Regions from separate parts of the Tsuneonella amylolytica genome, predicted to be linked through region 2. Evidence: predicted binding sites of a transcription regulator. Region 2 holds the regulator's gene; each other region holds the start of a gene.
What was found. Region 2 encodes LexA, which represses DNA repair genes until DNA is damaged. Its sites were predicted from a motif close to GTTCCNCNCTTGTTCT; they were not measured.
Positions count from the first base shown of each region.

Region 1: the regulator LexA is predicted to act here: its motif matches at 1,294-1,309, upstream of D4766_RS13280 (putative DNA modification/repair radical SAM protein).
Region 3: the regulator LexA is predicted to act here: its motif matches at 1,116-1,131, upstream of D4766_RS08605 (ribonucleoside-diphosphate reductase subunit alpha).

Region 1 is NZ_CP032570.1:2,715,830-2,718,097, reverse strand. It holds gene D4766_RS13285 (UdgX family uracil-DNA binding protein) at 1-36, opposite strand, end outside; gene D4766_RS13280 (putative DNA modification/repair radical SAM protein) at 47-1,291, opposite strand; gene D4766_RS13275 (alpha/beta fold hydrolase) at 1,422-2,267, shown strand.
Region 2 is NZ_CP032570.1:55,727-57,994, reverse strand. It holds gene D4766_RS00295 (ComEC/Rec2 family competence protein) at 1-576, shown strand, start outside; gene lexA (transcriptional repressor LexA) at 580-1,263, opposite strand; gene D4766_RS00285 (molybdopterin molybdotransferase MoeA) at 1,332-2,268, opposite strand, start outside.
Region 3 is NZ_CP032570.1:1,751,174-1,753,441, forward strand. It holds gene D4766_RS08605 (ribonucleoside-diphosphate reductase subunit alpha) at 1-1,061, opposite strand, end outside; gene D4766_RS08610 (hypothetical protein) at 1,563-2,204, opposite strand.

The DNA.
Region 1 (2,268 bases), 130 kb from region 2:
GTACGTACCGAGCTTGACGTGCTGGAGGGAAGTCACGCCCGCCCCCTCACGCCGCGAACAGCTCGAGCTGCTCCTGCTTGGGCGCGAGCAGTGCGCGCAGATCCGCGCGGTCGGTGAGCAATACCGGGCGCCAGTCGGCGGTCACGATGAACGGGCGGACCTTGGCGATCGAGACGGTGAGCTTGGCGACATCCTCCAGCCGCATCGTCCGGTGCCGGCGGCTGGCGAGAATACGCCCCACCGCCCGTACGCCGAGCCCGGGCACGCGGAGCAGTTCTTCCTTGCTCGCCCGATTGATGTCGACCGGAAACCGCTCGCGAAACTTCAGCGCCCAGGCGAGCTTGGGGTCGATGTCGAGCGGCAGGTTGCCGTCGGCCTCGGTCGCCTGCATCACCTCGCCCGGCTGGTAGCCGTAGAACCGCATCAGCCAGTCGGACTGGTACAGCCGATGCTCGCGGATCAGCGGCGGGCGCTTCAGCGGCAGCACCGCGCTCGCATCGGGGATGGGGCTGAACGCGCTGTAATAGACGCGGCGCAGGCGGAAGTTGTCGTAGAGGCGGCTGGCCTTGCCCACGATGTCGGCATCGGTCGCCGCATCGGCCCCGACGATCATCTGCGTCGACTGGCCGGCGGGGGCGAACCGCGGCGCGTGCTTGAACCGCTTCCGGTTGTCCTTCGCCTCGACGATGTCGGCCTTCACCCCGGCCATCGCCCCTTCGATCTGGCGCGCGCTTTTGTCCGGCGCCAGACGCGTCAGGCCGGCATCGGTCGGCAGTTCGACGTTGATTGAGACGCGGTCGGCATAGAGCCCGGCCTGATGCACGAGCTCGGGGTCGGCTTCCGGAATGGTCTTGAGGTGGATATAGCCGCGAAAATCGTGCTCCTCACGCAGGATGCGCGCGACCTCGACCAGCTGCTCCATCGTATGGTTCGAGCTCTTGACGATGCCCGACGAAAGAAACAGCCCCTCGATATAATTGCGCCGGTAGAAGCTCAGCGTCAGGTCTACGACCTCCTGCGGCGTGAACCGTGCGCGGCGCACGTTCGAACTCTTGCGGTTCACGCAATAGTGGCAGTCGAACACACAATGATTGGTCAGCAGGATCTTGAGCAGGCTGATGCACCGGCCATCGGGCGCGTAGGCATGGCAGATGCCCATGCCCTCGGTCGAACCGATCCCCTTGCCACCGGCGCTGTTGCGCTTGGCCGTACCGGACGACGCGCACGAGGCATCGTACTTTGCCGCGTCGGCGAGAATCTCCAGCTTCTCGATGGTGGTCTGCGCGCCCATTCGTTCCTTATATGTTCTTATACCGGATTCGCCAAGGGGTAACTCTGGTGCGTGGTAGCGGCGATTACCCCGAAGGAACGGCGGCGGGCCTCTGCGGTTTCCCGAACACACCATACGAAAAGGAAAACCAATGCCGTACGCCACCACCAAGGACGGAACGAAGCTGCGCTGGAAGGAACTCGGCGAAGGGCGTCCGGTCGTCCTGATCCACGGTTGGCCGCTTAGCGCCGACAGCTGGGATCCGATCATGATGGCGCTGGCGGACAGCGGTTACCGCGCTATCGCCTACGACCGGCGCGGCTTCGGTCATTCGGACCATGCGCCCACCGGCTACGACTACGACACCTTCGCCGACGATCTTGCCGACGTGATGAAGGAAACGGGTGCCGAGACCGACGTCGCACTCGTCGGTTTCTCGATGGGCGGCGGCGAGATCGCCCGCTACATGAGCCGGCATGGCGGCAAGGGCGTAAGCCGGGCCGTCCTCGTCAGTTCGGTCGTACCGTACATGCTCAAGACCGACGACAACCCCGACGGCGTGCCGCAGTCGACTTTCGACCAGATGACCGACGGCATGAAAAAGGACTTCCGCCACTTCTTCACGGGCTTCTTCGAGGATTTCTACGGCGACGGCATCCTGACCGACAAGGTGAGCCAGGAAGAAAAGGACTGGGCATGGATGACCGCCATGCACGCCAGCCAGTATGCCACGCTGCAATCGGCGGCGGCCTTCGCCACCACCGATTTCCGCCCCGACCTGCCGCATTTCAAGGTGCCGACACTCGTCATTCACGGGACCAAGGACGTGACCGTGCCGATAGACGCGACGGGCCGCGCGGTGGCCGAAGCGGTGCCGAGCGCGACGCTCATCGAGTACGACGGCGAACCGCACGCGGTGTTCGCAACGCAGACCGACCGGCTTGCCAACGACCTCGTCGTTTTCCTCGGCCAGAACAGCGGCTCGCAACCCGCCTGAG
Region 2 (2,268 bases):
CTTCTTTGGCTGGCGCTGTGGAAGGGGCGGCGGCGCCTGTGGGGTTTCGTTTCGATTGCGATAGCCGGCGGCATGTTGCTGGTCACGCCGACGCCCGACATGCTGGTTTCGGGCGATGGCCGACATGTCGGTATCGCCGGCGAGGGCGATCGCCTGCTCGTCCTGCGCGAAGGGCGGAGCGACTATGCGCGCGACAATCTGCTCGAAATGGCCGGTATGAAGGGCGATCCGCTGGCGATCGCCGATTGGCCCGGCGCGCGGTGCAGCGCCGACTTCTGCGCCTTGGCGATCGATCGCGGAGGGAAAACCTGGACCGTGCTGCTCGCCCGAAGCAGGTCGCGGATCGAGGAACGCGCGCTGGCGGCGGCATGCGAACGGTCGGACATCGTCGTCGCCGACCGCTGGCTGCCCGCCAGCTGCCGGCCGCGCTGGCTCAAGGCCGATCGCCGGTTTCTGGATGCGAACGGCGGGCTGGCGATAACGCTCGACCCGCCGCGCCTCACGACGGTGGCCGCCCGGCAGGGCGACCATCCGTGGTGGACCGCCCGCCGCAATGCGGCCGAGCGATACCGATAGCGATCAGTGGTAGCGGCGGAGAAGGCCGGCCAGCTTGCCCTGCACCTGCACCTCGTTCGCCCGGTACACCTGCGGTTCGTAGGCCCCGTTGGCGGGGTCGAGCCGGATCATCCCGTTCTCGCGGCGAAGGTATTTGAGGGTCGCTTCTTCGTCGCGGACGAGCGCAACGACGATCTCGCCATCGCGGGCGACATCGGTCTTCTTCACGAGCGCGAAATCGCCGTCGAAGATGCCGGCTTCGATCATCGAGTCGCCCGAAACCTCCAGCGCGTAGTGATCGCCGGGACCCAGAAGCGCGGCGGGGACGGGCAGGGTGCGATCGCTCTCGAGTGCCTCGATCGGTACGCCCGCAGCGATCTTCCCGTGGAGAGGTAGCTCGACGATGTCGTTAGCCGGTCGCGGCCGCGAAGGAGCCGGCGCGCGCAGCGGCACGACGTTGTCGTTGGCCTTGGCCCTCGGCACGGCGACCATGTCCTCGGGTTGCCGCACGACTTCCAGCGCGCGGGCGCGGTTGGGAAGGCGGCGGATGAAGCCGCGCTCCTCTAGTGCGGAAATCAGACGGTGGACGCCGGACTTGCTCTTGAGGTCGAGCGCCTCCTTCATCTCCTCGAAGGACGGCGAGATTCCGTCATCCTCGAGGCGGGTGGTGATGAACTGCAGCAATTCGCGTTGCTTGGCGGTGAGCATCCGGCTACTCCACAAGCGTTCCAATTCGGGAACGAACGCGGAACAATTAGGAAACTTCGTTAGCGGCGTCAAGCGTCTAGCGGATAGACCGCGACAGGCGCCCCGGCAGTCAAGGCATCCGCATTGGCGGGACGGTCGATAAGGCAATCGGCCGCCGCCAATGCGCGCAGCGCACTGCTATCGCGCTCGGCAATCGGAACGACCGTCGCGCCCTTGCGGATGCCGCGGAGGAATTCGCGCCTCCTTCCGCCGGCGGGCACGCCGTCCGCGAGGATCGCCGGCAGAGCCTTAGGCGAGGCTTCGTCCGCCGATGCCCCGCCGAGCCTGCGAAGCACGGGAAGGACGAACAAGAATGCGGTGACGAATGCCGAGGCGGGATTGCCCGGCAAACCCACGATCCATTGCGAGCCGCGTCGACCGATCATGAGCGGTTTTCCCGGCCGGATCGCCACCCGCCAGAAATCGATCCGCGCGCCCCAGTCCTCCAACACAGGACGCACGAGGTCGTGCTCGCCCACCGAAGCGCCGCCGGTCGTCACGATGACGTCGGCGTCGCTCGCGTTTTCGAACGCCGCCAGCAATTTCGCATGATCGTCGGGCACCGGCCCCACTCGTTCGGCATCCGCGAGACCGGCGATCATGGCCGCCAGCATGGGCCCGTTGCTGGCCGGAAGGGCATCGGGGCGCGGGTCGTCAAGCGAGGTCGCCAGTTCGTCGCCCGTATCGAGGATCGCAACGCGCGGGCGGCGGCGCACTGCGCAGTGCTCGATGCCCGCTGCGAGCCCCAGTGCGAGTTGCGCCGGCCCGATGCGGACTCCTGCGCTCAGCAGTTCGTCGCCGCTGCGAAAGTCGAAGCCGCGACGCCGGATGTGTTTCGCAGACGGCGGGGCGGCCGCCGAAACCATGGCGCCGTCGATCGCCGTATCCTCGACCAGAAGGATCGCATCGGCGCCGTCCGGCACCGCAGCCCCGGTCGAGATACGCGCAGCCTCTCCATTCGCCATC
Region 3 (2,268 bases), 1.1 Mb from region 2:
CACAGGTTCGAGGTGGAGACCTTGAGGCCCAGATCGCGGTGATGCTTGGGCATCATGCGGTTCACCGTGTCGGAGAACACGATGTAGGGCTCGCCGGTGGCAAGGCGCGTCTCGACCAGCTTCTGGAACAGGGCGCGTGCATCGACGGTCGCGCGGACCTCGCCCGTCTTGGGGCTGGTGAGGTTCCATCCCTCGCCCGCGCGGACCGCCTCCATGAAGGCATCGGAAATGAGCACGCCGTGGTGCAGGTTCAGCGCCTTGCGGTTGAAGTCGCCCGAGGGTTTCCGGATCTCGAGGAACTCTTCGATCTCGGGATGGCTGACGTCGAGATAGCACGCGGCCGAACCGCGCCGCAGCGAGCCCTGCGAAATCGCCAGGGTGAGCGAATCCATCACGCGCACGAACGGGATGATGCCGCTGGTCTTGCCGTTGAGGCCGACCGGCTCGCCGATCCCACGCACGTTGCCCCAGTAGGTGCCGATGCCGCCGCCGCGGCTGGCGAGCCACACGTTCTCGTTCCAGGTGCCGACGATACCGTCGAGGCTGTCGCTGACCGAGTTCAGGTAGCAGCTGATGGGCAGGCCGCGGTTGGTGCCACCGTTCGACAGCACCGGGGTCGCCGGCATGAACCAGAGCTTGGAGATGTAGTCGTAGAGCCGCTGGGCGTGGTTCTGGTCGTCGGCGTAGGCATCGGCCACGCGGGCGAACAGGTCCTGGTACTTCTCGCCCGGAAGCAGATAGCGATCGTCGAGCGTTTCCTTGCCGAACTCGGTCAGCAGCGCGTCGCGCGATTCGTCGGTGACGATCGTGAAGCGCCGGTCGGCGATCTTCTTGCTGTCGTCGGCCGGCTTGACCGCGGCCTTCACCGCCTCGCCCATCGCACCGGCCATCGCTTCGGCGGCCTTTTCGGTCACCAGTGCGTCGCTACCCATATCCGCCTTGTCCATCGTCATCGCCGCGCTCTTGCTGCTGGTGGTCGCCGGTTCGCTCTCGGTCGCGGTCGCCTCTGCAATCGTGTCCTCGAGCCCCATCGCCGCTTCGTCCCCAGTCCTGAAATCCATGTGTCCCCGCCCGCCCTGTCGTTTCGGGAGCAACGGGGTTCGGTTAGCCCCGATGTTCCGCCTTCGTTCGATTCGGAGCCGAAGTGCCCCGAGTATCATTTCCGGGTTCGCGAAAGGGGAAAACTTTTCCCCGGATTCGTCCCCGGACGGGCGCCGGGCGGTCCCGCAAGGCGCAGTTCGGGCCTGCCGGTACCACATGGTGCCGCCGGCATGCGAAAACTAGGTCTTGTGGGTCCCCCTCAGGCACCAACCACTATCCATAGTGAATCATGCGGGACTCGCGCGCAATAGGGTGAAGCCGCCGTTAACCCCGATCGAGCGTTGGAGTGGCAGGGTGTCATGCGCCGCTACGACACCGCGACGCGGCGGAATTCCTAGGCCCGCACGGCGCGCAACCCGCAAACCGCATTCTGCCGATATTTTTTTCTCCACGGTGCGGCGCGGCAGGATCGGATCCGAAGCGGCAATTTTCGACTCCGGACCGGAAATGTGCGGCAACGATCAATCGGCCATGCAGGCGCCCGGATCGTCAGCCTTGCTGCGTGCCGTCTGATTCTGGTCGGGGCCCGGCGGGACAGCCGCGACCAGACACGGGTCGTCATCGAGCCTCACGACGAGCAGGTAGCTCGTTTCGGGCGCGGGGTGCGCTTGTTCCGCCACATCGTAGCGCACGATCATCGAATCGGGCGCGAACGACGCGGCGCGCGGGCCTCTCCATTCGACGTTCCTGCCGAAGCTGCTGAATCCTCCGCCGCCGATTCGCGCGGTCGGCACCCGGTAGAGTTCGCTTGACGGGGGGACGAGGGTGAGAAGCTGGCGCGCGTCCGAATCGAGGACCTGCAGCGAATACGAGCCCGCACCGGGGCAAGCGACTTCGGTCATCGGCATCTCTTCGCGTTCCTGCCTGAGGATCTTGCAGTTATCGAGCGACGTGTAGCGATAGGTCCGGCCGGCGACCGGCGAGGGGGCGGGCTCGGGCGCTGCAATCGTTCCGCCGGGCGATGGCGCTCCGGCGTTGCCTGCAGGTCGGCCCTCGCCGGCAGCTATCGTCGATGCGTCGGCCGCGTCACGCTCCCGCTCCCCGGTCGCGGGGTCGGGCGAACAGGCGGCGACCGACGCGAGGGCTGCGGCGAAAACGGGCAAGGCAATCGGGCGACCGGAAATGCGCATGACCGGAAAAACGAACAGCGGAGCGGCGCGGTTCCGG